Regions from separate parts of the Kitasatospora sp. NPDC088346 genome, predicted to be linked through region 2. Evidence: riboswitches for the same ligand, from Rfam matches in the RefSeq annotation. Region 2 holds a riboswitch; each other region holds the start of a gene.
What was found. A riboswitch is a leader RNA that binds a small molecule or an ion and turns the genes downstream of it on or off. The one in region 2 is predicted to bind S-adenosylmethionine.
Positions count from the first base shown of each region.

Region 1: it holds a riboswitch for S-adenosylmethionine, as region 2 does, so the genes downstream of both, ACIOFR_RS21420 (putative leader peptide) here and thrC (threonine synthase) in region 2, are expected to answer to the same signal.
Region 3: it holds a riboswitch for S-adenosylmethionine, as region 2 does, so the genes downstream of both, ACIOFR_RS02220 (aminotransferase class V-fold PLP-dependent enzyme) here and thrC (threonine synthase) in region 2, are expected to answer to the same signal.

Region 1 is NZ_JBIURH010000016.1:13,050-22,293, forward strand. Features, by position in the region: gene ACIOFR_RS21410 (NtaA/DmoA family FMN-dependent monooxygenase) at 1-1,023, opposite strand, end outside; gene ACIOFR_RS21415 (LLM class flavin-dependent oxidoreductase) at 1,044-2,273, opposite strand; gene ACIOFR_RS21420 (putative leader peptide) at 2,351-2,473, opposite strand; SAM riboswitch class IV at 2,517-2,628, opposite strand; gene ACIOFR_RS21425 (pyridoxal-phosphate dependent enzyme) at 2,698-4,119, opposite strand; gene ACIOFR_RS21430 (HAD family acid phosphatase) at 4,331-4,969, opposite strand; gene ACIOFR_RS21435 (hypothetical protein) at 5,242-5,445, opposite strand; gene ACIOFR_RS21440 (hypothetical protein) at 5,582-5,830, shown strand; gene ACIOFR_RS21445 (SRPBCC family protein) at 5,850-6,296, opposite strand; gene ACIOFR_RS21450 (hypothetical protein) at 6,565-6,828, shown strand; gene ACIOFR_RS21455 (ribonuclease BN) at 7,257-8,102, shown strand; gene ACIOFR_RS21460 (hypothetical protein) at 8,277-8,516, shown strand; gene ACIOFR_RS21465 (sigma-70 family RNA polymerase sigma factor) at 8,906-9,244, shown strand, end outside.
Region 2 is NZ_JBIURH010000004.1:266,277-275,520, reverse strand. Features, by position in the region: gene ACIOFR_RS09020 (DeoR/GlpR family DNA-binding transcription regulator) at 1-20, shown strand, start outside; gene ACIOFR_RS09015 (extracellular solute-binding protein) at 220-1,530, shown strand; gene ACIOFR_RS09010 (cupin domain-containing protein) at 1,622-1,966, opposite strand; gene ACIOFR_RS09005 (DUF3263 domain-containing protein) at 2,060-2,287, shown strand; gene otsB (trehalose-phosphatase) at 2,388-3,248, shown strand; gene ACIOFR_RS08995 (trehalose-6-phosphate synthase) at 3,252-4,721, opposite strand; gene ACIOFR_RS08990 (glucosyl-3-phosphoglycerate synthase) at 4,789-5,775, opposite strand; SAM riboswitch class I at 5,967-6,110, shown strand; gene thrC (threonine synthase) at 6,128-7,402, shown strand; gene ACIOFR_RS08980 (MoaD/ThiS family protein) at 7,440-7,718, shown strand; gene ACIOFR_RS08975 (cold-shock protein) at 8,326-8,532, shown strand; gene groL (chaperonin GroEL) at 8,841-9,244, shown strand, end outside.
Region 3 is NZ_JBIURH010000001.1:490,002-499,245, forward strand. Features, by position in the region: gene ACIOFR_RS02185 (GntR family transcriptional regulator) at 1-137, opposite strand, end outside; gene ACIOFR_RS02190 (cytochrome bc complex cytochrome b subunit) at 263-1,924, opposite strand; gene ACIOFR_RS02195 (Rieske 2Fe-2S domain-containing protein) at 1,921-2,991, opposite strand; gene ACIOFR_RS02200 (c-type cytochrome) at 2,988-3,797, opposite strand; gene ACIOFR_RS02205 (heme-copper oxidase subunit III) at 3,954-4,574, opposite strand; gene ACIOFR_RS02210 (hypothetical protein) at 5,011-5,436, shown strand; gene trpD (anthranilate phosphoribosyltransferase) at 5,571-6,647, shown strand; SAM riboswitch class IV at 6,756-6,873, shown strand; gene ACIOFR_RS02220 (aminotransferase class V-fold PLP-dependent enzyme) at 6,921-8,291, shown strand; gene ACIOFR_RS02225 (Lrp/AsnC family transcriptional regulator) at 8,317-8,595, opposite strand; gene ACIOFR_RS02230 (rhomboid family intramembrane serine protease) at 8,639-9,244, opposite strand, start outside.

The sequences.
Region 1 (9,244 bases), on a different contig from region 2:
GACGCTGGCCCGGCCGCGGGCGACGGTGTGTTCGCCCGGGTCGGGGTCGATCGCGGGGAGCGGGCCGTCGGGGTCGTACCCGGAGAGGTCGCGGTTCCAGACCTGCTCCAGGGTCTTGATCGCGGTCTGTCCGCTGACCTGGCTGAGCCGTACCTCGTGCGCCCGCTCGCGGGCCTCGGCGTCGGTGTCGCCGAGCACGAAGGTGGCCGCGGGGAGGATCAGCAGGTCGTGCGGGGTGCGGCCGTGCCGGGCGAGGCGGCCCTTGACGTCGGTGTAGAAGGCCCGGCCCGCGTCGAAGGTGCTGTGCCGGCTGAAGATGGCGTCGGCGGTGGCCGCGGCGAACTCGCGGCCCTCCTCGGAGTCGCCGGCCTGGAAGATCACGGGCCGGCCCTGGGGCCCGCGCGGGACGTTGAACCGGCCCGCGATGTCGAAGTGCCGGTCGCGGTGGCGGAAACGGCCGGCCTCCGGGTCCGGCAGGAACACCCCGGACTCCTGGTCGGCGACGATCTCGTCGTCGTGCCAGGAGTCGAACAACTCCCCTGCGGTGCGCAGGAACCGCTCGGCCCGGGTGTAGCGGTCCGGCTCGGCGAGGAAGCCGCCGCGCCGGAAGTTCTCGCCGGTGAAGGCGTCCCAGGAGGTGACCACGTTCCAGGCGGCGCGGCCGGCCGAGAGGTGGTCGAGGGAGGCGAACTGCCGGGCCACCTCGTAGGGCTCGTTGAAGGTGGAGTTGATGGTGCCGGCCAGCCCGATCCGGTCGGTCACCGCGGCCAGCGCGGCGAGCACGGTGAAGGTGTCGGGGCGGCCGACCACGTCCAGGTCGTGGATCAGGCCGCCCTGCTCGCGCAGGCGCAGCCCCTCGGCGAGGAACAGGAAGTCGAACTTGGCGCGTTCGGCGGTGCGGGCGAAGTGGGCGAAGGAGTCGAACTCGATGTGGCTGCCGGCCTGCGGGTCGCTCCAGACGGTGGTGTTGTTGACGCCGGGGAAGTGCGCGGCGAGGTGGATCTGCTTGCGGGGCCCGGTCATGGTGGTGCGTTCCCTCCGGCTCAGGCGCTTGCGGTGCGGGCGGCGTAGCGGTTGGCGGGGCGGCCGAGGCCCAGCAGGCCCCGCAGGGTGTCGGCCTCGTAGGCCCGGCGGAAGGCGCCGCGGGCCTGGAGTTCGGGGACGAGGCCGCGGGTGATCGCCCGGAGGTCGTGGCCGGTCACGGCGGGGCGCAGCCGGAATCCGGTCAGGCCGGCCCGTTGGCGTTCCTGGAGCAGGTCGGCGAGTTGGGCGGGGGTGCCGGCGAAGATCTCGGCGTCGCCGGTGAACGGCTCGTCGAGGCGGGCGTCGAGACGGGCGCGGCGGGCGCGGGCGGCGGCCGGGTCGTCGTCGAGGAGGACCAGCAGGTCGCCGAAGAGGTGGAGGTGCTCCCCCGCCCGTCCGGCCGCCTGCTGCTCGGCGCGGACCTCGGCGACGATCGCCGCGGCCTGCTCGGTGTCGTGCGGGGTGACGAAGCCGAGGTCGGCCGAGCGGGCGATCAGCCGGTAGGGGACGGTGGCGTGGGCGAGCGCGGCGACGATCGGCTGGCCCTGCGGCGGCCGCGGGGTGATGGACGGGCCGCGGACGGCGAAGTGCCGGCTCGCGAAGTCGATGTGGTGCAGTCTGGTCCGGTCGACGAAGCGGCCGGTGGCGGCGTCGCGGATCTCGGCGTCGTCCTCCCAGCTGTCCCACAGCCGCCGGACCACCTCGACGTGGTCGGCGGCCTCGTCGAAGGTGTCCGCGACCAGCTCCCGGACCTGCGGGTCGTGGGGCCGGTCGGGCCGGATCACCGGGAAGGAGCGGCGCCCGAAGTGCGCGGCCTCGTCGGCGCGCAGCGAGGCCTGGACGCGGACGCCGGCCCGGCCGGTGCTGACGTAGTCGAGGGTGGCGATCGCCTTGGAGATGTGGAACGGCTCGGTGTGGGTGGTGACCACCGTCGGCACCAGCCCGATGTGCCTGGTCAGCGGGGCGACCCGGGCCGCGGTGAGGACGGCGTCGAGCCGGCCGCGGACCCGGTCGGTGCGGCCGTCGGGCTCACCGTGGCGGGTGCTCTGCAGGGTCAGCGAGTCCTCGAAGGTGACGAGGTCGAGCAGGCCGCGTTCGGCCTCCAGGACGGCGTCGGCCCAGTAGCCGGCGGTGAACAGTTCGCGCGGGCGGGCGTCCGGCTCCCGCCAGGAGGCGGGGTGCCAGCCGGTGCCGTCGAGCGCGACGGCCAGGTGGAGCGGCGGGAGGGGGGCGGGTACGGCTGCGGGCATGGCGGAGCGGGCCTTCCTGATCGACCGGGAACGGACGCGGTCAACCCCGGGCGGGGCCGCGTCGGCGGGGAGTCAGGTCAGCGGGGACAGAGCGTGCCGGCCACCCTCTGCAGGTCGATGTGCTGGCGTCCGTAGAGGTGGACGCGGGGCCCGCGGGGGTCGAGGGTGACGGGGGCGGTGCGGTCGGGTACGGCACGCACGGTGGTCACCTCCCCGGGCCCGGACGGGCATCGGCCGCGTCACGGTTCGCGCTTGCGGAGCCGGTGCGGCCCCGCCTGGTCATCACCTGGAGCACCCCGCCGCGTGGGAGGGTTGCCGGTCAGCCAGCCAGGGCTTGTCGCTGACGCTCGTCACCTGCCCCGACGCTATCCCGCCGGTGCCGGACCGCGCAATGCCCTTCGGACGCGATCGGGCTGAGCGGCTGTCAGGCTTCCGCGGCGGCCCGCAGCCGTTCGCGGGGGACGACCGCGACGGCCCGGCCGTCGAGCACGACGACCGCGGCGGGCTGGTCCGGGCCGAGTGCCCGGTACGCCTCGGCGACCGTCCGGCCGATGCCGACGGCCGGCAGCGGCCGGGCGAGGTGGTCGCGGAGCGGGTCCCCGGGGCGGGCCCGGCCCTCGGCGAGGGCCGCCTCGATCGCGGCGGCGGCCACGGATCCGACGATCTCGGTGGCGCTGGTCCCGTACGGGCGCTCCGGCCGCGCGGCGACGACCGGCGCGACCGCGCAGCCGGAGCCGCGCAGCAGGGCGAGCGCCGCACCGAGCGGGATGTCCTCGCTCGGCGCCGGCAGGGCCGGGGCTCCCGGGCCGGGCGGTGCGTCGAGCAGGCTGCGCAGGGTCGGTTCGGTGTCGCCGGGGGTGCGCGGCTCCTCCAGGAAGCCCCAGTCCCGCATCCAGTCGTCGCTGAACACCTTCGAGAGGTAGGAGCGTCCGGAGTCCGGGAGCAGCACCACCACCAGGTCGTCGGGCCCGAGTTCGCGCGCCACCCGCAGGGCGGCCGCCACGGCGGTGCCGGAGGACGGACCGGCCAGCAGGCCCTCCTCGCGGGCCAGCCGGCGGACGGTGAGCAGCGACTCCCGGTCGGGGATCCGTTCGAAGCGGTCCACCACCCCGGGGTGGTACGACTGCGGCCAGAGGTCCTCGGTGGTCTCCGGGTGGACGAAGTGGCCGATGCTCTCGACGAAGTAGGGGCTGCCGTCGCCTCCGGCGTAGACCGAGGCCTCCGGGTCCGCGCCGACCACGGTGACCCGGCCGCCGGACACCTTGCGCAGGTGGGCCCCGGTGCCGCTGATGGTGCCGCCGGTGCCGATCCCGGCCACGAAGTGGGTCACCCGGCCGCGGGTCTGCTCCCAGATCTCCGGGCCGGTGGTGCGGACGTGCGCGTCGGGGTTGGCCGGGTTGTCGTACTGGTTGGCCAGCCAGGCGCCGGGGATCTCCGCGGCGAGCCGCCGTACGACGTTGAACAGGTGGTCGGGGTGCTGCCTGGGCAGGGCGGCGGGCGCGACGACGACCTCGGCGCCGTAGGCCCGCAGGATGTCCGACTTCTCCCGGGAGGAGCGGTCGGAGACGCCGACGATCACCCGGTAGCCGCGCCGGCGGCCGACGATCGTCAGACCGATCCCGGTGTTGCCGGAGGTCGCCTCGATGATCGTGCCGCCCGGGCGCAGCAGCCCGTCGCGTTCGGCGGCCAGCACCATCGACAGCGCGGCGCGGTCCTTGACGCTGCCGCCGATGCTCAGGAACTCCGCCTTGGCGTAGACCGGCGCGGCGATGCCCTCGCCCAGCCGGGCGAGCCGGAACAGCGGCGTCCCGCCGATCGCGTCGTCGACCGATTCGTAGACCGCCACGGCGGCCCCCTTCCCAGCGGGTCGGAGTTGGGTGCACCCCGCTTCACCGGGAGGCGGCGGTCCGGTCCGGCGAGCGGGCGCGGCTGCCGCAGTGAAGCTTCCGCCAGGCCGGCCTGCCGGCGCAAGGGGCGGCCCGCACCGGCGGGTCGGCCGGGGCGCGCGGCCGTGCCGGCGGGGTCCACCCGTCGGCACGGCCGCGTTCGACGCCGGGTCAGGACAGCTGGCCGCCGTAGTCCGGGAGCTTGAAGGTCCGCTCGGCGTGACCACCGACCAGGTCCGTGGTGTTGTTGCCGATGTTCGCGACGATCGTGTAGCCGTTCCGCTCGATCTCCGCGCGCTTGGCGGTCTTGAAGGTCGAGGTCTCCTGGAACAGGTCCAGGAAGGATCGGCCGTACAGGCCGTCGACGGGGTACCCGACGGTCGTCAGGTTGTGGCGGGTGATGCAGTCGATGAAGCCCGGACGGGCGGTGACGAAGAAGACCTTCACACCGCGGGCACTGGCGGATCTGACCACGTCGCGGACGGCCTGCACCGCGGGGGTCGGCAGGGCGAACGAGTAGTCGGTCTCCAGCGAGGTGTTGTCGATGTCCAGGACGATCGCCGGGTGCTCACCCGCGGGGGCGGACGGCACCCGCGCCTTGAGGTAGGCGTCGGCCTGGTCGGCCACCGCCCGGACGTCCTTCAGCCAGGTGGTGTACGGCACGTCGGGCTTGCCGAGCGCCTGCACCGAGGCGGCCGGCGCCGCGGCGGGCTGCGCGGCGACGGCGGGGGCGGTGGCCGTCAGGGCGAGCGTCGCGCCGGCGGCGGCCGCGGCGGCGAGGGTCCTGCGGCGGTGGCGGGGGTGCTGCATGTCCGTGCTCCTTCATGTCGAGGGTCGGGAGCAGGATGGTGCACCTGGGTTACCCGCGGGTAGCCATAGGACCAAGATTTTTTGTGGATGTTCGGACGCGGTGGCCGGCACACCGTCAGGAAGCCGCCCGCCGGGCGGCGTTCAGGGGCCGCGGCCTGGCCGGGCGGAACGGCCTCGGCGGCGGGCCGGGCGGAGGCGCCTCGGCGGGCCGGATGTGGGCGAGCCGGCATCCGCATCCGCCCGTCGCGGGCGGATGCGGATGCCGGCCCGGATCAGTCCTGCGTACCGGGGGCGGAGAAGGTCAGGCCCCGGGCCGCCGGCACCCGGGCGGCCGGGCCCGGCGGCGGCGCGTCCTCCTCCGGCGGCTGGAAGACGGCCCGGTCGACCGGGAGCGGCCGGGGAGCCGTCGCCGCCACGGGGACGTCGGCGGAGGGTTCGGAGAAGTGCAGCCCTGGCGGGGTGCGATCGTCGATCATGCCTCAGTGTCGCACCCCGAACACCCGCGATCCGCCCGACCGTCCGTTCGAAGCCGCTCGCGGGCACCGCCGCCCGGCGGTCCGATCCGCTACGAGGCAGTGTTGGCGGCCCCGGGCAGCGGCTATCGTGAGCGTCATGTCCACCCGCGTGGAGCTGCCGGAGCAGCTGGAGGAAGCCGTCCGCTCGGCCGCCGCCGAGGCGGGGCTCAGCGTCGACGACTACGTCGTCCGGGTGCTGACGGCCGATCAACTGGCCGCTGCGGGAAGCCCGGTGGAACGCGCGGCCCGGGCGCACGCGCTCGCCGCGGCCGCCCACCGGCAGTGGGTCGCCGACGGCCGGAGCGAGAGCGGCTGGATGTCCGCGGACGAGGTCCTCGGACGCTGAACCCCGCCCCTCCGCCGGGTCAGGAGGCCTCGACCGCCGCCTTGATCCGCTGCCCGAAGGCGTCGGCGTCCTTGCGCGCGGCGCTCAGCGCGAAGCCGACCAGCAGCTTCCCGAGGCCGTGGCCCTCCAGTGTGTTGAAGATCCGCACCCGGGTGCGGTTTCCGCCCAGCGCCTCCAGGTCGTAGCCGCCGGCGGTGGCCGTCACGATGTTCTTGGAGATCTCGGCCCAGCGCACGGTGGTCGGCGCCACCAGGTCGGTGATCCGGAACTGCCGTCCGGTCTTCATCCCGGCGTCCTTGACCGTGCTGGTGAACACGGTGCCGACGGCCGTCGGGCCGGGCGGCGCCTTCTCGATCCGCAGCACGCGCGGACTGAACTTCGGGTCGTTCCCCCCGTCGGCGAGGAACGCGAAGACCTCCTCGATGGGCCGGTCGACCTCGACCGTGGCCTCGAACTGACCCGCCATGAACCCTCCTTCGACCAGACGTGCCCGGACCACGACGTCCGGGCCGCGGTGCCCGGGAATCCTCGCAGACCGGGCCTCCGAAACCGGGCAGACTCGCCTCCCGGCGACGGACCCGCGAGCCCCTCCCCCGGCTCCGCCGGCAGGCCGGTACCTAGGGTTCCGGCGCGGCAATGGGTGACGGGTACGCATTGATCGCGCGGAGCGCGGCGCGTTTGCTGGTCGCGGGAGCATCGCCCGCTGCTCCCAGGTCCAGCAGACGGAGACCTTGATGACGCTTCGTGACCTCCCCACCGGCCTGGTGCCCGCCCCCCGGTCCGCCGAGCCGTCGGCCGCGCCGACCGCCGCGGTACGCCGCCGACCGGTCGCCGCGGCACCGCAGCGCGGCGGCGGGGTCGCCCTGGTCCGTGCCTCCCGCCGGCGGGTACGGGCGGGGTCCGCCGGGCTGGTACGGCTGGCGCGGCTCGGACGCTTCGTCGAGGGCGCCGGGGCGCTCCTCCCCCGGACCGCCCCGCGGCTGGCGCCCGAAGGGTGACCGCCCGGGCCCGCCCGGCCCTTCGCGGACCAGCCCCGCGAGGGTCCGGTGCCGGCCCCCGGACGACCCCGCCCCCCTGCCCGACGGTCACCCCGTCGGGCAGGGGGGTGGGTCGTCCGCTCGGCCCGCCGTTCACTCCCGTACGCCCCCCGGTACCGGTTTCCGGCGGCGCCCCGCCCGGCGAGCCGGGCGCGGTCGGGCGGGGGGCCTGGGTAGGGTGACGGCCGTCCGGCCAAGCGTCGGCCCGTGCCCGTCGGCGCCCCACCTCGGCGAACGGCCGGGCCACGGGCGTACATGAACGCCACGGCTTCGGGCAGGCGCCGCGCGAGGGCGCCCTCGGAACCGGGGCCGCCCGACTCCGGACGGCCCGCCCGGTCGCCCGGCCGGACCGGTCGGGAGGCCCGGTCGAGCGGGAGGTGGTGAGGCAGATGGTGACGGACACTCCCACCGGCGTGCCGCCCACCCGGGCGCGGATGCGGATGCGGGTGCGGATCCTGCTGTCGGTCGTCTGGCAGAGCGGGCGCGAGGTCGAACTGATGCGGCGGGCGATGGGGTTCGCCGCCCTGGGCTTCGTGACGCTGGTCCCGCTGCTGATCGTGGTCGCGGCGGCCTCCCCGGTGCACGGTACGGGCTTCGCGGGCTGGGTGGTCGACGGGCTCGGCCTGTCCGGGCGGTCGGCCGACGCCGTCCGGCAGCTGTTCTCCTCGCCGCGCCGGGTCCTGGGCACCGCGACGGCGCTGAGCCTCGCCGTCGCCGCGGTCTTCGGCGTCTCCTTCATGTCGTGCCTCCAGGCCGGCTACGAGCGGATCTGGGGGCTGGGCGCGGCCGCCTGGCACTCGGTGTGGCGGCAGGCGGTCGGCCTGGCGGGGCTGATCGGCTTCCTGCTGGCCGCCGCCTGGAGCGCGGTGCCGCTGGAACACACCGGTGGTCAGCCGTCGCTGCGGCTGGCCGTCACGATCGGCGGCGGGGTGGCGTTCTTCTGGTGGATCCAGTGGCTGCTGCTGGGCGGCCGGGTGCCGTGGGGCTCGCTGTTCCCTGGAGCGCTGGCGACCGTCGGCGCGCTGGTGGGGCTTCGGGTCTTCTCCCGGCTGGTGTTCTCGCCGCTGATCGTCTCCAGCGCGCTCTCGTACGGGTCGATCGGGACGGTCCTGGTGGTGCAGTCCTGGCTGATCGGGGTGGGGTTCTCGGTCTTCGCGGGAGCGCTGGCCGGGCACGCGCTCTGGGCGGCCCGGCTCGGGCGCGGGTGGCGTGCGCGGGGTGTCCCTCCGGGGTGAGCCGCGCGGCGCGGCGGGCCGGGGGACCGTACCCCGTCCGGGCCCTTGGTCCCGCCGACGCGGGCCGTCGGTCCCGCGCGGAACTGCGGACCGTTCACGCAGGCTGGAGGGACCGGGGGCGTCCCGCCCCCGGGTGACCGGAGGTGCCGCGATGCGACCGAGGAGTCCCAGTTCATGACGGATGAGGCCACCGCGCTCCGCCTGGTGGACGCGTACTTCACGCACTGCCACCACTGTCAGGAGCCCGAGGACCCCGGCTGCCACGACCGGTCGCACTGGCGGCTCTACCTCGACCTCACCCCGGCCACCGTCGAGCGCCTGCGTGACTGGGCCGCCGGACCGGCCGCCCACCCGGCCACCCCGGGCGAGCGGGCCGCGCTGCTGCGCTGGCTGGACCACACCGCCGGCACCTGAGCCGCGCTCCCCTCCCGTCCCGCGCGTCCTCCGTCCACACCGGTCCGGTTCGTCCGCCCTGCTCCGGTCCGTCGATCCTGCTCCGATCCGTCCGGGTGCCCCACCGGATCGGTCGGCACTCGTACGGTCCGCCCGCCGCACGGGCCCGGACGCCGACCGCGCCCCACCGGGGTAGCCCCCTGCGACCTGCGACGACGCCACCGCTACCCTCGTCATCCAGCCGGAACGGCCCGGCCACGACCCGAACGCGGGCTGCGACCCGCGTGACCGGCGGGTCGGGGCCCTCCCGATCCGGTCGAGGAATCCGCCGCGCAATTTCTGTGATCCTCCCGGCCCGCCCGGGTCTCCGGCTCACGGGGACTCGACGGCCGGACGAGTGAGGACAGCGGATGTACGTGGACACTGAGGTCGGGACGGCGGTGGTCGTCGCCGCGCAGTCCGGTGACGAGGACGCGCGGGACAGGCTGCTCGCCGCCTGCCTCCCGCTGCTCTACAACGTCGTCGGCCGGGCGATGAACGGCCACAGCGAGGTCGACGACGTGGTGCAGGAGACCATGGTCCGGGTGGTCAGCGGACTCCCCGGGCTGCGCGACCCCGACTCCTTCCGGTCCTGGCTGGTCGCCGTCGCCATGAACGAGGTCCGGCGCCGCTGGACGACCCGTCAGAGCACCGCCGCCGCGCCCCTGGACACCCTGGAGGGCACCCGCGAGGTCGCCGACCCGGGCTCC
Region 2 (9,244 bases):
TCGAGGTGATCACGGCCTGAACGGGACGTGGGGCCCCCGCGCAGGTCCGGGGGAGACCCGGCGGAGGGTGTCCTCGATGTCACGAAAGGCCCGAATCCGGTTGCGCCTGATGCAACGTCAGGAGACAACTCGGTAACTAACACCGCAAGAGGTATGGACCACCCAGGAGAAGCCTGTCAGGGTGGCGCCGGTCTCCTCCCCCGAAGGCGGTAAACCGAGTTGAACAGCGCGGCCCAGCAAAGACCGACTCGCACGTCCTGTCGCCCGGCCCTCGCGGCGGCCCTCTCCGGCGCCCTCCTGCTGACCGGCTGCGGCACGGTCGGCAGTGACGACAGCGGCCCGGTCACCCTCCGGCTGGTGGCCGCCGACTACGGCGACACCGAGGCCACCAGCACCACCCACTACTGGAACGACCTGGTGAGCCGCTTCGAGGCGACCAACCCGGGCTTCAAGGTCTCGGTGGAGGTGGTCAGTTGGAACGACATCGACAAGCGGGTGGCCGAACTGATCGCCACCGGCAAGACCCCCGACGTGGTGCAGACCGGCGGCTACGCCGACCAGGTCGCGGCCGACCGGCTCTACCCGGCCGGGGAGGTGCTGTCGATCGACACCCAGGCCAACATGATCGACGTGTTCGCCAAGGCCGGCCAGGTGCTCGGCAGCCAGTACGGCATCCCGTTCGTCGCCTCCACCCGGGTCTTCGTCTACAACAAGACGATCTTCCAGAAGGTCGGCATCAGCGGCCCGCCCGCCACCTGGGAGGACCTGCGCAAGGACGCCGAGCTGATCAAGTCCAAGCAGCCCGGCACCATCCCGTACGCGCTGCCGCTCGGGCCCGAGGAGGCCCAGGGCGAGTCCATGATCTGGACCATGAGCGGCGGCGGCACGCTGGCCGACAACGCCGGCAACTACACCGTCGACAGCCAGCCCAACCGGGACACCTTCAAGTGGCTGCGCACCAACCTGGTGGACCGTCACCTCACCTATCCCGACCCGTCGACGGTCGACCGCAAGACCGCCTTCACGGACTTCGCGACCGGCAAGGTCGCCATGCTGAACGGGCACCCCGGGCTGGTCGCCAAGGCGATCGACGCGAAGGTCGAGTACGGCACGGCGGCCATCCCGCGCAAGGACGCCGGTGCCAAGCCGAGCACCCTCGGCGTGGCCGACTGGATGATGGCCTTCAAGGCCAACGGCCACAAGGCCGAGATCAAGAAGTTCCTCAACTTCGTGTACGCGAAGGAGAACACGCTCAAGTTCGACGAGCAGTACAACCTGCTGCCGGTCACCCAGGACACCAAGGACGAGATGATCGGCAGCGGCAAGCACCCCGACCTCACCGAGTTCCTGAACGCCCTGCCGACCGCCAACTTCTACCCGCTCGGCGACCCCTCCTGGGACAAGGTCAGCGGGCTGCTGAAGGCGAAGATCGGCGGAGCGGTGAAACCGGGCGGCGAGGGCGTGCTGGCCGAGCTCCAGGCCTCGGCCGCCCAGGAGGCCGGCCGGGCCCGCGCCGCCGCCGGCCACTGACGTCCGCCGGCCACCGACGGCCGCGGGGCACCGACGGCCGCGGGGACCGGGGCGGGCACGGGGGCGGGGCGGTGGGCGGCGGCGGCCGCGGTCAGAGGTTGATCGAGTAGGCCTTGCGCAGCGTCTCGTGCACCGTCCAGGTGGTGCGGTCGCCCTCCCGCAGGACGGCGAGGTCACCCGGACCGACCTCCAGCGTCGGGCCGTCCTCGAACTCGATGGTGGCCCGGCCGCTGACCACGACGAACAGCTCGTCGGCCTCGGTGTCGGTGACCACGCCGGGGGTGATCTGCCAGATGCCGCGGACCTGCCTGCCGTCCGGGGACTCCCAGAGCACCTTGCCGGACACCTCGGGGGAGCCGGAGACGATCTGGGCGGGGTCGAGCGGGTCGGGTTCGAGCTCGGCGTCGGGGATGTGCACCGCGAAACTGTTGGTCATGATCCCGACGCTAGCCGCCGGCGGCCCCGGCCGGCGGACGCAGAGTGTGTCGGGGCGGGCGGGCAGAATGACACCTCGTAAGCGGAGGTGACCATGGCTGAGCTGAGTGAGCGCGATCGCGCGGTGCTGGCGCTGGAGGCGCGGGCCTGGCGGACGGCCGGCGCCAAGGAGCGGGCCGTCCGGGAGGAGCTGGGCATCTCCGGCACCCGGTACTACCAGCTGCTCAACGCGCTGCTCGACCGGCCGGAGGCGCTCGCCCACGCACCGGTGCTGGTCAACCGCCTCCGGCGGATCCGGCAGGCCCGGCGCGACGCGCGCTGAGGCGGGCGGGTCGTGGCGGCCTGGCGCGGGCGGGTCGCGTCCGCCGGGCGCGGGCGCGCGGGCAGGCATCGGCCCGGCGGGTCTGGGTACGGTCGTGGGCATGGGTATGCCTGAGAACGTGACGCCCCGGACCGCCGCGGGCCGGGAGGGGCTGGCCGCGCTGCTGGCCGAGCCCGGGCGGGGCGCGGTGGGGCTGGACTTCGACGGGACGCTGGCGCCGATCGTCGCCGACCCGGAGCGGGCCCGGGCGCACCCCGGGGTGGTGCCCGCGCTCGCCGCGCTGGCGCCGCTGGTCGGTTCCGTGGTGGTGGTGACCGGGCGGCCCGCCGCACTGGCGGTGGAGTACGGCGGCTTCGCCGGCGTCCCCGGGCTCGAACACCTGACCGTCCTGGGGCACTACGGTGCCGAGCGCTGGGACGCCCGCACCGGGCGGATCACCGCCCCCGAGCCGCCCGCGGGGGTGGCGGCGGTCCGCGCGGAGCTGCCCGCCGTGCTGGCCCGGGCCGGCGCACCCGACGGCACCTGGACCGAGGACAAGGGGCGCGCGCTGGCCGTGCACACCCGGCGCACCGACCGGCCGGAGGAGGCGCTGGAGCTGCTGCGCGGGCCCCTCGACGAGCTCGCGGCCGCGCACGGCCTGATGGTCGAGCCGGGCCGGATGGTGCTGGAGCTGCGCCCGCCGGGGGTGGACAAGGGCGCGGCGCTGACCGCCTTCCTCACCGAGCGGGAGCTGCGGACGGTGCTGTACGCCGGCGACGACCTCGGCGACCTGCCCGCGTACGCGGCCGTGGAACGGCGCCGCGCCGAGGGCCTGGCCGGTCTGCTGGTGTGCAGCGCGCCGGACGGCGGCGAGGCCCCGGTCCGCGACCTCGCCGACCGGGCGGACCTGGTGGTCCCCGGCCCCGCCGGCGTGGTCGCACTGCTCGCCGCCCTCGCGGGCCGGCTCGGCCGAGCGCGTTGAGGCTCAGCCGAGGGCGTCGAGCTGGTCCAGGAACCACTGCTGCGGGGGCAGCGCGGTGGCCGCGGCGGCCAGCCGCTTGGTGCGGTCGGCACGCTCGCCCCGCGGCATGGTCAGGCCCCGGTGCAGGGCCTCGGCGGTGGCGACGACGTCGTACGGGTTGACGGTGATCGCGTCCTCGGCGAGCTCGGCGAACGCGCCGGCCTCGCGGGAGAGGACGAGCGCGCACCCGTCGTCGGAGACCACCGGGATCTCCTTGGCGACCAGGTTCATGCCGTCCCGGATCGGGTTGACCAGGGCGACGTCGGCGAGCCGGTAGGCGGCCAGCGAGCGCGGGAAGTCGTCGTTGACGTGCAGGATCAGCGGCTGCCAGGCGGGGGTGCCGAACTCGTCGTTGATCTCGTGCGCGATGCGCTGCACGGCGGCGGTGTACTCGCGGTACTCGGGCAGGTCGTGCCGGGACGGGTAGGCGAACGCGATGTGCACCACCCGGTCCTGCCACTCGGGCCTGGTCCGCAGCAGGTGCCGGTAGGCGAGCAGGCCGCGGACGATGTTCTTGCTGAGCTCGGTGCGGTCGACCCGGACGACCGTCCGGCGGTCACCGACGGCCTCCCGGAGCGCGGCGAGCCGGGCGTCCACGTCGGGCCGGTGGGCGCGCTCGCGCAGGAAGTCGGCGTCGGCGCCCAGGCCGTGCACGCCGAGCCGGGTGGTGCGGCCGGCGTGCGTCACGGTGAGGGCGTCGCGGTCGACCTCGGCGCCGAGCAGGTCGGCGCAGCAGTCGGCGAAGGCCAGCGCCCAGCGGCGGGTGAGGAAGCCGGCCCGGTCGGCGCCCAGGATGCCGGTGAGGACGGCGGTGCCCACGTCGTCGGGCAGCATCCGGTAGTACTCGGGCGGAGCCCAGGGGGTGTGCGAGAAGTGGCCGATCCGAAGGTCCGGGCGCAGCGCCCGGAGCAGGTCCGGGGCCAGCGACAGGTGGTAGTCCTGGATCAGCACGGCGGCGCCGGGCGCGGCCTCGGCCGCCAGGGCCCGGGCGAAGGCGGTGTTGTACGCGGTGTAGGACTCCCACTCGCGGCGGAAGCGGTCGTCGAAGACGGGCGAGACCGGGGTGTCGTAGAGCAGGTGGTGGACGAACCAGAGGGTCGAGTTGGCCACGCCGTTGTAGGCGCGGGCGAAGGTGCCGGGATCGATGTCCAGCATCCGGACGGCCTGTCCGCCGACGTCGAAGCCGCCGAGGTCGAGCCGGCCGTCGGGGGACTGCCGGGCGGCCGTCCGGTCGGCCTCGCCGAGCGCGGCGCAGACCCAGACGGCACTGGGGTCGTCGATCGCGGAGAGGCCGGAGACCAGGCCGCCACCCCCTCTGCGCAGGGTCAGCGAACCGTCGTCCTCGCTGCTGAAGGACACCGGGCCGCGGTTGGAGGCCACCAGGATCGGGGCGGCGCCGGGCTGATTCGAACGTGCGGACGCGTGATCGGCCATACTGCCAAGCTTGCCGCGACACCCCGGGCGCAAACCACTCGGCGCGGTGGCCGGGCGCGCCGCGCGGTCACGGGAACAGTCGCCGGTACTCGGGGACGGTGTGCATCGGCGGGCGTTCCACGGCGCCGACGGGATGGGTGTGGGCGGTGAAGCCGCGGGTCTGCGGGTCGCGGGAGAACTGGGTGAGCAGCGGGTGCACCAGGCCGTCCCCGGCCTTCAGCCGGTGGGTGCGGTCCAGCCTCTCCAGGGCGGTGCGGTAGATGGTGGCGGCCATCCGGCCGAGCGCCTGGCCGTCCTGGTGGCGGTGGTGCCGGACACCGACGTCGACCTGCGCCAGCGCGTCCAGGCCGACCGTGTCCAGGGCGTCCACCAGCAGGCCGAGCTCGACGCCGTAGCCGGTCGGGAACGGCAGCCGCTCCAGCAGGGAACGGCGGGCCGCGTACTCGCCGCCGAGCGGCTGGACGAAGCCGGCCAGCTGCGGCCAGTGCAGGTTGAGCAGCGGGCGGGCGACGAGCTCGGTGACCCGGCCGCCGCCGGCCGGGACGACCGCGCCCTCGGTCTCCAGCGGCCGGTCGTACATGGCCTTGACCAGCTGGATCCCGGGATCGGTGAGCAGCGGGCCGATGATGCCGGTGACGAAGGCCGGGTCGAACTCGCGCAGGTCGGCGTCGATGAAGCAGACGATCGCGCCGCGGGTGGTGAGCAGGGAGCGCCAGAGCACCTCGCCCTTGCCGGGCTCGGCGGGCAGCCGCGGCAGTATCGCGTCCCGGTGCACCACCCGCGCGCCGGCCTTCGCGGCCCGTTCGGCGGTGCGGTCCACCGAGCCGGAGTCGACCACCACCAGCTCGTCCACCAGCGGCAGCCGCTCCATCAGCTCCTCGCGGATCGCCGAGACGATCTCGCCCACGGTCGGCTCCTCGTCCAGGGCGGGCAGCACCACGCTGACCGTGCCCGCCCGCCCCGCGGCGCGCTTCGCGGCGAGCAGTGCGTCGACCGGGCGCTCGCCCGCCGCCCAGGAGCGGCGGCGCAGCCAGGACGCCACCTCGGGCAGCACGTCGGGCCGGGGCTGGTCGGGCAAGGTCTGCTCCTTGTAATGGGCGACGCCGTCTCGGGTGTCGGACGCCATGAGGTGGTACCGGGGCCTTCGGATACAGTCTTGGTAATGCGATCCGACCTTCGCACGTCGGGGTGGGTCGCCGTGCACGACCACAAACGCGCTGCCGGTTCCAACACCGCGCGCCACATTGCTCATCCAGAGGGACTGAGGGAACGGCCCGTCGACGTCCCGGCAACCTTCCCGTCCGGCTGACCGACCGTCAGGTCGGGGCTCCGGCGGGACAGGTGCCAATTCCGTCCTGTGGCGCGCCCGCGTCACGGGGAAGATGAGGAGAGAGGCCTCCGCCATCATGGCTACCGCTACCCCTGTCGCCGTCGACCTCGGCCCCGCCGCCGCGCTGTCCTGTCGCGAGTGCGGCGCCCGCACCCCGCTCGGCCCGAGCTTCGCCTGTGTGGAGTGCTTCGGTCCGCTGGAGATCGCCTACGACTTCGGCTCGTACGAGGCCGAGGAGCTGCGCAAGCGGATCGAGTCCGGACCGGCCTCCATCTGGCGTTACGCCCCGCTGCTGCCCGTCCCGGCCGACGTCGCCTCCAAGCCCAACCTGAACCCCGGCTGGACCCCGCTGGTCAAGGCGGACAACCTCGGCCGCGAACTCGGCTTCACCGCCCAGCTGCACGTCAAGGACGACTCCGGCAACCCGACCCACTCCTTCAAGGACCGGGTGGTCGCCTGCGCCATCGAGGCGGCGCGCGCCTTCGACTTCACCACCCTGTCCTGCTCCTCGACCGGCAACCTGGCCGGTGCGGTGGGTGCGGCGGCGGCCCGGGCCGGTTTCAAGTCCTGCGTGTTCATCCCGCACGACCTGGAGCAGGGCAAGGTCGTGATGGCCGGTGTCTACGGCGGCGAGCTGGTCGGCATCCAGGGCAACTACGACGACGTGAACCGCTTCTGCTCCGAGCTGATCGGCGACCCGGCCGGCGAGGGCTGGGGCTTCGTCAACGTCAACCTCCGCCCGTACTACGGCGAGGGCTCCAAGACGCTGGCGTACGAGATCTGCGAGCAGCTCGGCTGGCGGCTGCCGGAGCAGATCGTCATCCCGATCGCCTCGGGCTCCCAGCTCACGAAGATCGACAAGGGTCTGCAGGAGCTGATCAAGCTGGGCCTGGTCGAGGACCGCCCGTACCGGATCTTCGGGGCCCAGGCCGAGGGCTGCTCCCCGGTCTCCGCCGCCTTCAAGGCCGGCCACGACGTGATCCGCCCGGTCAAGCCCGACACCATCGCCAAGTCGCTGGCGATCGGCAACCCGGCCGACGGCCCGTACGTGCTGGACATCGCCCGCCGCACCGGCGGCGCCGTCGAGGACGTCACCGACGCCGAGGTCGTCGAGGCGATCAAGCTGCTGGCCCGCACCGAGGGGATCTTCGCCGAGACCGCGGGCGGCGTGACCGTCGGCGTGCTCAAGAAGCTGGTCGAGACCGGGCAGTTGGACCCGACCAGGGAGACCGTCGCGATCAACACCGGCGACGGCCTGAAGACCCTGGACGCCGTCTCCGATGCCGGGCTGACCGCCACCATCCGGCCGACCCTGGAGTCCTTCCGCGCCGCCGGCCTCGCCTCCGCCTGAGCCCCCACCACCACCCCGCAGCAAGGAGTAGACGCCCATGAGCGCCACCGTCCGCATCCCCACCATCCTGCGCACCTACACCGGCGGTTCGGCCGAGGTGGCCGCCGAGGGCTCCACCCTGGCCGAGGTGATCGGCGACCTGGAGCGGAACCACCCGGGCATCGCGGCCCGGATCCTGGACGACGCCGGCCAGCTGCGGCGATTCGTCAACGTGTACGTGAATGACGACGACGTGCGATTCGACGGCGGCCTGCAGACCGCGGTCAAGGACGGCGCCGCCGTCTCCATCATCCCGGCCGTGGCCGGCGGCTGCTGACCTCGGCCGACGCCCCTCGCCGGGCACTTCCCCGGCACTTCCCGCGGGGCTGCTAGCACGCCTGAGCCGTCGCCAGGAACGGAATGCGGAAATTCCGGTCCCGGCGACGGCTCCCGGCGTTGCCGGCGGACATTTGCGCACGTGGCTGGGTATAGAGTGCGGGGCAACGGGGCATTCGAGGCCGATTCGAGCGAGCCTGTCCCCGTCCTCCGGTCGGGTACGCAGCGCCTGTCCGTGCACTGAGGCCGGTGCGGCGGAGCGCGGCCGGGAACTGTCAGGCCGCCGTCAGAATTATTTCGGCGATTTGCGCCGTTGGTCCCCGATGTCCGGCGTCAATTGCACACAAGTGCCGCTTTCATCCCGTCATATCCCCTGCGGCCCGTAGCATTTGCCCAAAAGTGGGGCCTGTTGCAGAGGGCGCATGTCCGGATACATTCAGCCGCGGTCGACGCATTCACCCGCGTTCCGGTTCCCCTTTCGGGCCCGGCGCGGTGGTCTGCGGCGTGCACGGCTGCGCCCAGGGGGGTTCCCGGGCCGGCCTTCCAGACCTCTGGACCCGCACCCTGCGGGTCCGTGAAGGGCCAGCACAGCACAAGGGGAGTTCGGAATGGCTCAGGGCACCGTCAAGTGGTTCAACGCCGAGAAGGGCTACGGCTTCATCGCGGTCGACGGTGGTGCGGACGTGTTCGTCCACTACAGCGCGATCCAGATGGACGGCTACCGCACCCTCGAAGAGGGCCAGCGGGTCGAGTTCGAGATCTCCCAGGGGCAGAAGGGTCCGCAGGCGGACATGGTCCGCGCGCTGGTTGCGTGACCTCTTCGACCTGCGGAGCCTCGGTTCGGTCAACGAGCTGGCGGCCACAGATCACCGGCAGCAGGCCCGTACGGCATCCCCGTGCGGGCCTGCCGCCATGTTCGGGGACACCCCGCGATCGGGCTTGCACTCGCCACCCGAGAGTGCTAATCATTGGCGTTAGCACTCTCGGTACGAGAGTGACAAACGGATCGGGTCGGTGAGGCCTCCCGGGAGCGGTAGGGGACAGGACCCCCGCTCGCAGGGCCGTCCGTCGCGGGCACCCTTCGGTCCGATGCAGTCGATCGCGTCCCGGAGGACCACTTCACATGGCAAAGATCATCGCGTTTGACGAGGAAGCTCGCCGCGGCCTTGAGCGCGGGATGAACCAGCTTGCCGACGCCGTCAAGGTGACGCTTGGCCCCAAGGGCCGCAACGTCGTCCTTGAGAAGAAGTGGGGCGCCCCCACGATCACCAACGACGGTGTCTCCATCGCCAAGGAGATCGAGCTCGAGGACCCCTACGAGAAGATCGGCGCGGAGCTCGTCAAGGAGGTCGCGAAGAAGACCGACGACGTCGCGGGTGACGGCACCACCACCGCCACCGTGCTCGCCCAGGCCCTGGTCAAGGAAGGCCTGCGCAACGTCGCGGCCGGCGCCAACCCGATGGCCCTGAAGCGCGGCATCGAGAAGGCCGTCGCGGCCGTCTCCGACCAGCTGCTCGCCCAGGCCAA
Region 3 (9,244 bases), on a different contig from region 2:
AGCTCCTCGGCCAGCGCCCGGACGGTGGGCAGCTTCAGGCCGACCGGCAGTTCGCCGCTGTGGGCGAGCTCCGAGATCCGGGCCCGGACCTGCTCGTACGGGGGGACGGGGGAGTCGTGGTCGACGGACAGCTGCACGGGCGCTCCTGACGGTACGTGGGGCACCCATTGTGCCTCGCGGGACGGGTACGACGAGGGCCCCTGCGCGGACTGCGCAGGGGCCCTCGTGCGGTGGCGATCAGTGGTGACCGTTCAGGACGGGATCAGTGGTGGCCGTGGCCGCTCTCGATCTCGCGGAACTCCTCCACCGTGGGCTTGGCGATCTGGCCGCCCTCGCCGTAGTAGCCCTCGGAGAGCTTGGCGCGGGTCTTGGCCAGGACGCCGGCCTTGCGGGCGACGCCGTTCTCGTCGGTCGCCGCGGGGAGCTCGACCGGCTGGGGCTGCTCGTGCGCGGTGAGGGTGTGCAGGTCCTTGGCCGCCAGCGGCGTGTGGACCTCGACGAACTCACCGTGCGGCAGGCGCTTGATGACGCCGCTCTCGCGGCCGTGCAGCACCTTGTCCTTGTCGCGGCGCTGGAGGCCGAGGCACCAGCGCTTGGTGACGAAGAAGACGACGACCGGCACCACGAAGAAGCCGACCCGCACGAAGTACGTGATCGAGTTCAGCGACAGGTGGAAGTGGGTCGCGAACAGGTCGTTGCCACCGCCGACCAGCAGGACCAGGTACAGGCTGATCCAGGCGGCGCCGAGCGCGGTGCGGACCGGGGCGTTGCGCGGGCGGTCCAGGATGTGGTGCTCGCGCTTGTCGCCGGTGATCCAGCCCTCGATGAACGGGTAGACCGCGATCGCGACCAGGACCAGCGGGAAGATCGCCAGCGGGATCATCACGCCCAGGTTGAGGGTGTGGCCGCCCCAGACCGAGATCTCCCAGCCCGGCATGACGCGGATCAGGCCCTCGGAGAAGCCCATGTACCAGTCGGGCTGGGCGTCGGTCGACACCTGGTCCGGACGGTACGGGCCGTACGCCCAGATCGGGTTGATCGTGGCGATCGCCGAGATGGCCGAGATGATGCCGAAGACCAGGAAGAAGAAGCCACCGGCCTTGGCCATGTAGACCGGCATCAGCGGCATGCCGACGACGTTCTTCTCGGTCTTGCCCGGGCCCGCCCACTGGGTGTGCTTGTGGTAGAAGACCAGGATCAGGTGCGCCACCAGCAGGCCCAGCATGATGCCCGGGATGAGCAGCACGTGGATGGTGAAGAACCGCGGCACGATGTCGGTGCCCGGGAACTGGCCGCCGAACAGGAACATCTGGATGTAGGTGCCGACGATCGGCACCGCCAGGATCGCGCCCTCCATGAACCGGATGCCGGTGCCCGACAGCAGGTCGTCGGGGAGCGAGTAGCCGAAGAAGCCGTCGAACATGCCGAGCACGAGCAGCAGGAAGCCGAAGACCCAGTTGATCTCGCGGGGCTTGCGGAACGCGCCGGTGAAGAAGACGCGCATCATGTGCACGAGCATCGCCGCCACGAAGACCAGCGCGGCCCAGTGGTGGATCTGGCGGATCAGCAGACCGCCGCGGATCTCGAAGCTGATGTTCATGGTCGAGGCGTACGCCTCGGACATCCGGATGCCCTCGAGCGGCGTGTACGGACCGTGGTAGACGACCTCGGCCATGCTCGGCTTGAAGAACAGCGTCAGGTACACACCCGTGAGGATGATGATGACGAAGCTGTAGAGGCAGATCTCGCCGAGCATGAAGGACCAGTGGTCCGGGAAGATCTTGCGCAGGTTGGACTTGGCCAGGGTGTAGATCCCGAGCCGTCCGTCCGCCCAGTCCGCGACCGACTCCGCCTTGTTGGCGGGCTTGGCACGGGTGCTGGCCGGCTTCGAGGCGCTGGAGGTGGCGCCGCTCGTGGTGCTCATCGCTTGCGCTCCCAGAAGCTCGGACCGACGGGCTCGTCGAAGTCGCCGGTGGCGACCAGGAAGCCCTGCTCGTCAGTGGTGATCTTCAGCTGCGGGAGCGGGTGACCGGCCGGGCCGAAGATGACGCGGGCGCCGTCCGCCAGGTCGAAGGTCGACTGGTGGCAGGGGCAGAGCGCGTGGTGGGTCTGCTGCTCGTACAGGCTGATCGGGCAGCCGACGTGGGTGCAGATCTTCGAGTAGGCGAGGATGCCCTCGAACCCCTTGTCGCGCGACTCGCTGTCCTTGATGTCGTCCGGAGCGATCCGGACCAGCATCAGCGCGTCCTTGGCGATCTGGACCTGGAAGTCCTCCGCCTCCTCCTCCAGGCCCTCGGGCTTGGCGAAGGTCAGCGAGCCGACGATGACGTCCTCGGGCTTCATCGGCTCGTTGGTGTTCATGTTGATCAGCTGGAGCGGCTTCTTGGGGGTCGCCACCTCCCAGCCGGTGTGGTTCAGCTTCTGCTCGGGCATCGGGCCCAGGTCGCGCAGCAGCACGACGCCGGACAGCGGCACCAGGGCCATCGAGCCGATCATGGTGTTGCGGATCATCTTGCGGCGGCCGAAGCCGGACTCGGCGGCGCCGGTCCTGAACTGCTCGATGACGTCCGCGCGGACCTCGTCGTCGGCCTCGATCGGGTGACGCTCGGCCGGGATCTCGTGGTCCGACATCAGCGTGCGGGCCCAGTGGACCGCGCCGGCGCCGATGCAGAAGAGCGCCACACCCAGGGTCAGGCCGAGCGCGAAGTTGAGCGCGCTGACGTGACCGAGCGGGAAGATGTAGACGATCTTGTCGATGTCGAAGATCACGTACGAGGCGATGAAGCCGATCGTCGCGAGCATCGAGATCACGAACATCAGCGACACCTGGCGCTCGGCCCGCTTGGCGGCCCGCTCGTCGATGTCGGTGCGTCGCGGCTCGTGGACCGGCAGGCCCGGGTCGGCGAAGGGGTCGTCGTGGACGGCGACCGCGTGGCCGTGGGAGTCGCCGTGCGACTCCGGCAGGTTCTCTTCAGAGATGTCGTGGCTCATGACTTCTTGGCCTTGGTGGTGTGGGCGGCGACCCAGATCGCAACCGCGATGAGAAGGCCGAGACCGAAGATCCAGCCGAACAGGCCCTCGGTCACCGGACCGAGGCTGCCCAGGGTCAGGCCGCCCGGGTTGGGCTCATCGTTGGTCGTGTGGCGCACGAACGCCACGATCTGCTTCTTCTGCTCCTCCGGCATGGTGGTGTCGGGGAACGACGGCATGTTCTGCGGGCCGGTCTGCATGGCCTCGTAGATGTGCTTCGCGTCGACACCCTCCAGCGAGGGCGCGTACTTGCCCTTGGTCAGGGCGCCGCCCTGGCCGGCGAAGTTGTGGCACTGGGCGCAGTTGGTGCGGAAGAGCTCTCCGCCCTTGGCCACGGCGTCCGCGTCGGTCGCGGTGTACTGCTCCTTGGTCGGCGTCACCGGGCCGGGGCCCAGGGAGGCGACGAAGGCGGCCAGCTGGTCGATCTGGGCCTGGGAGTAGATGTTCTTCTTGGCCGGGACCTGGGCACCGGGCTGCTGCGCGGGCATGCGGCCCGTACCGACCTGGAAGTCGACCGCGGCGGAACCGACGCCGACCAGGCTCGGACCGTCGGAGCTGCCCTCGCCGTTGAGGCCGTGGCAGGAGGAGCAGCCCAGGGCGAAGAGCTTCTTGCCCTCGTCGATGGCCAGGGACTGCGCGGAGGTGTCGGCCTGGGCCTTCTCGGCCGGCGCGAATGCGGCGTACAGCCCCCCGGTGGTCGCCAGGGCGAGAAGTAGGACGACCAGCGCCGCCAGTGGGTGGCGCCGTCGTGCGGAGAGCTTTTTCACGGAATAACCCCGGTGTCAGGATCTGGTCGGCTGGTGGCTGCGTCCGGGTGCCTCGGCTGCTCAGGCCGGGCACGGGGACGCGCGGTCGGGTCGGTGCGGCGCGAGCCGAGGGGCAGGCGCAGTCTCCGGCCGGCGGCCAGCGACCTGATCAGCTGGTTACTTGATCAGGTAGATGGTCGCGAACAGGCCGATCCACACGACGTCGACGAAGTGCCAGTAGTACGACACCACGATCGCGGCGGTGGCCTGCTCGTGCGTGAACCGCTTGGCTGCGTACGTCCGTCCCAGGACCAGCAGGAAGGCGATCAGACCACCCGTCACGTGCAGACCGTGGAAGCCGGTGGTCAGGTAGAACACCGTGCCGTACGCGTCGGAGGACAGCGAGAGGCCGTCCTTCTTCACCAGCTCGGTGTACTCGAAGATCTGACCACCGATGAAGATCGCGCCCATCACGAAGGTGATGACGAACCACGACCGGAGCTTCTTCACATCACCGCGCTCGGCGGCGAAGACGCCGAGCTGGCAGGTGAGGGAGGAGAGCACCAGGATCGTGGTGTTCACCGAGGAGAACGGCACGTTGAGCGCGCTCGCCTTCTCGGTCCAGAACTCTGCGCCCTTGACCGAGCGGAGCGTGAAGTACATCGCGAACAGGGCCGCGAAGAACATCAGCTCCGAGCTCAGCCAGACAATGGTTCCGACGCTGACCAGGTTCGGCCTGTTGACCGCTCCGTGCGCGTGTCCGGTTTCTGTTGCTGTTGCTGTCGCCACGACGGACATTATGTCGGTCCCTTATTCCGTCTTCACGTCGGGGGGTCTCCCTCGGAGTGTCCGGTGCGTGCGGTATGCCCCGGTGGACTCGGGCCGGCCGCCCGCGGGTGCCGCTGGCTGGGCGTTGTCCGATTTCTGACGGTTGTTCGAGGGGCCCGGACCGGGTCCACCACCCGTCTGCCCGGCGTGTCCCCCGGCGCCCGCCGCTCGTTGGGGGTGTACCGGCAGAGCCGTCCGGGTGGTCTGCGGCGGGGAGGGTGACGCCGTTACGCCCGGGAGGGTGAGCGGCGGGCGCGGCGGCTTGAGCGAGATCGCGTCAGGGGCTCACCACGGGGGGTGGGCGGGAGTAGCATCCGAGGTGAACGTGGTCCGGATCACACCGGGTCGCGCGGAGCCGACACGCACGACACCTATTAATGGGGACGAGCACCCGGGAGCAGGGCCCATGGCGCACAGGACCGACGAGACGCTCACCGTTCTCGTCTACAGCGACGACCGCAACATCCGCGAGCAGGTCACCCTGGCGCTGGGCCGCCGGCCCGCCGCCGACCTCCCGGAGATCGAGTACCTGGAGTGCGCGACCACTCCCGCCGTCCTGCGGGCCCTGGAGAAGGGCGGCGTCGACCTCTGCGTGCTGGACGGCGAGGCCGCCCCGGCCGGCGGGCTCGGCCTCGGCCGGCAGCTGAAGGACGAGATCTACGGCTGCCCGCCGGTGCTGGTGCTGATCGGACGCCCGCAGGACTCCTGGCTGGCCGCCTGGAGCCGGGCCGACGCCGCCGTGTCGCACCCGGTCGACCCGGTCGCGCTGGCCGAGGCCGCCGCGGCGCTGCTGCGGGCCCGGGTCGCCCGGCGGGCCCCGGCGCACCAGTAGGCCCCCACCGGCCCGGTTCGACCGGTCGTCTCAGCAGGAGAGAAGCCGTCCCTGGATTCCGGCGCGTGCCCCGCGCCGCTCGCTAGGCTGGCTCCGACCCGATGGTGATGTACCGATGAGAGCTGGAGTCAGCCATGGTGAACGTGCACCCTGCGAACGGCGGCGACGACCCCGCGCAGGTGGTCCGCACCTGGCCGGACGTCCTGACCGCACTGCTGAAGGGGGAGGACCTCGCCCAGGCCGACACCGCCTGGGCGATGGACCGGATCATGACCGGTGAGGCCACCCCGGTCCAGGTGGCCGGGTTCATGGTCGCGCTGCGCGCCAAGGGCGAGACCGTCGAGGAGGTCTCCGGCCTGGTCGACGCGATGTACGCGCACGCCGAGCCGCTGCACATCCCGGGCCCGGCGGTGGACATCGTCGGCACCGGCGGCGACCGGGCCAAGACGGTCAACATCTCCACCATGTCCGCGATCGTCGCGGCGGCCGCCGGCGCCAAGGTGGTCAAGCACGGCAACCGGGCGGCCTCCTCCGCCAGCGGCTCCTCCGACGTGCTGGAACGGCTCGGCATCCGGCTGGACCTGAGCGCCCGGCGGGTCGCCGAGGTGGCCGAGGAGACCGGGCTGACCTTCTGCTTCGCCGCCAAGTTCCACCCCGCCATGCGGCACGCCGCGCAGGCCCGCCGCGACCTCGGGGTGCCGACCGCCTTCAACATCCTGGGCCCGCTGACCAACCCGGCCCGGGTCACCGCCCACGCCATCGGCTGCTTCGACACCCGGCTGGCCGGCCTGATCGCCGGCGTGCTGGCCCGGCGGGGCTCCACCGCCCTGGTCTTCCGCGGTGACGACGGCCTGGACGAGCTGACCATCTCGACCACCTCGCGGATCTGGCTGGTCGACGGCGGCCGGGTCACCGAGAGCTCCTTCGACCCGCGCGAGGTCGGCATCGACCTGGTCGGCCTGGAGGCGCTGCGCGGCGCCGACCCCGAGTACAACGCGGGCGTGGTGCGCCGGCTGCTGGCCGGGGAACAGGGGCCCGTACGGGACGCGGTGCTGCTCAACAGCGCCGCCGCGCTGGTCGCCCTCGACCTCACCGACGCCCCGCTCGCCGAGCAGCTCGCGGCCGGCATCGAGCGGACGGCCGCGGCGATCGACTCCGGCGCGGCCGCGGCGACCCTCAAGAACTGGGTCGAGGCGACGGCCCGGGACTGACCGCGGCGGGCGGGGCCCGCCGGGCGATCCGCCCGGCGGGCCCCGTCGCGTCCGAATGCCGGAACGGTGTTTGACCACTCTCCGGATGCTGACCTAGAGTCCGTGCCAGGTCATGAGTGACAGCGACAAGCCCCAGCTTGCTGTCCGGCAACCCTCCGTCCGTGGCGGGGTGCCCTGGGTGAGGACCGGGCCACTCGGCGATCCGTCCGCGTGGCAAGCGCGGACCGCCGGCATCGCACTCCCGGGGTCCTTTCCCAGGAGGAGTGCACCCCCATGACCCTGTCGACCGACCTCTGCGCCCCGCTCGCCGTCCTCGGCCACGACGTCCAGGTCCCGCTGGTCGGCGGGGAGAAGGTCACCTACGCCGCGCTCGACTACGCCGCCAGCGCCCCCGCCCTGCAGCGGGTCTGGGACGACGTCGCCGCCTACGCCCCGTACTACGGCAGCGTGCACCGCGGCGCCGGCTACCTCTCCCAGCTGTCCACCGACCTGTTCGAGCAGAGCCGGCGCACCGTCGCCGACTTCCTCGACCTGCGCGAGGGCGACCAGGTGGTCTTCACCCGGGCCACCACCGACTCGCTCAACCTGCTGGCCGCCGCCGTGCCCGCCGGTACCCGGGTGTTCGCCTTCGAGACCGAGCACCACGCCTCGCTGCTGCCCTGGCGTCGAGAGGGCGTCACCGTCCACTACCTGCGCGCGCCCCGCTCGCACGCCGAGGCGGTCGCCGCCCTGGACGCCGCGCTGACCGAGCACCCCGACGGGCCGCGGCTGCTGTGCGTCACCGGTGCCTCCAACGTCACCGGCGAGCTCTGGCCGGTCGCCGAGCTGACCGCCACCGCCCACCGGCACGGCGCCCGGATCGTCCTGGACGCCGCCCAGCTGGCCCCGCACCACCGGGTCTCGGTCCGCGAGCTGGACGTCGACTGGATCGCCTTCTCCGGCCACAAGCTCTACGCCCCCTTCGGCGCCGGCGTGCTGGCCGGCCGCAGCGACTGGCTGGACGAGGCGGAGCCGTACCTGGCCGGCGGCGGTGCCAGCCGCACCGTGGCCCGCGAGGCGGACGGCTCGGTGGCCGTCGAGTGGCACCGGGGGCCGTCCCGGCACGAGGCCGGCTCGCCGAACGTGATCGGCGCCTACGCCATCGCCTCCGCCTGCCGGGCGCTCACCGAGGCGGGCTTCGACGCCCTCCGGGCCCGCGAGCAGCGGCTGATCGAGCGGCTGAAGGCCGGACTGGCCGGGATCCCCGAGGTCAAGGTGCTCAGCCTGTTCGGCACCGACGCGGAGCGGGTCGGCGTGCTCTCCTTCGTGGTGCGCGGCTGGAACAGCTCGCACTTCTCGGCCGCGCTCTCCGCCGAGTACGGCATCGGCGTGCGCGACGGCCTGTTCTGCGCCCACCCGCTGGTGCGGACCCTGCTCGGCGGGGAGGAGGCGGCGCCGTCCGAGTGCGGTGCGCCGGAGGCCTCGCTCCCCGGCGAGCGCAGCCTGAACGCGATCCGGGTCAGCTTCGGCGCCGGCACCCCCGACGAGCACCTGGACCGCTTCCTGGGCGCCGTCCGCGAACTGGTCACCGACGGCGCCCGCTGGAGCTACCGCAACGAGGGCGGCCGCTGCGTCGCGGACGTGCTGTCGCCCGCCCGCGGATAGGCCCCGGCCGGCCCCGCCCGGGGGCCTACTCCAGGCCGAGGGCGAACGCGGCCTCCAGGTCGTGCTGGGAGTAGGTGCGGAACGCGATGTGGGTCTCGGTGTGCTCGACCCCCGGCACCTTGTTGACCTGGCCGGGGATCACCTCGGCCAGGTCCTCGTGCTGCCGCACGCGGACCATCGCCACCAGGTCGTAGCTCCCGGTGACCGAGTAGACCTCGCTGACGCCCTCGATGGCGGCGATCGCCTCGGCGATCTCGGGGATCCGGTCGACGCTGGTCTTGATGAGGACGATCGCGGTGATCACGGCTGGGCTCCTGTGTGAGGGGACGGCCCCAGCGTATCGGCCGTCAGGTGGGCCGTCTGCTGCCCCGCGCACTCCCCGCCCAGGCGATCAGCCAGCCGGTCGCGAAGCCGATCACGTGCACCAGGTACGCCACCCCCGAGCCGCCGGCCCGCACCGACCACCACTGCAGGGCGAACCACAGGCCCAGGACCAGCCAGGCCGGGAAGCGCAGCGGGAGGAAGAGGAGTACCGGCACCAGGGTGGTGACCCGGGCCCGCGGGAAGAGCCGCAGGTACGCGCCGAGCACCCCCGCGATCGCGCCGGACGCGCCGACCAGGGCCCGGACCGACTCGTCGGAGTGCGCCTCCGCCAGCGCGTAGCCGTAGGTGGCCAGGTAACCGATCGCCAGGTAGCAGAGCAGGAACCTGATCCGCCCCAGCCGCTCCTCCACCCCGGGGCCGAAGACGAACAGGAACAACATGTTGCCGAGCAGGTGCAACCAGCCCGCATGGACGAACAGCGAGGTCAGCACCGACAGGACGGGGCTCTTGCCGGGGTTCGGCGGCAGCGCGCAGCCGTCCGCCGCGGGGGCGAGCGCGCGCAGCTGGTCGGCCGTCAGCGGGTGCCGCTCCAGCAGCTCGACCGGGACCGCGCCCCAGCGCTGCTCGTA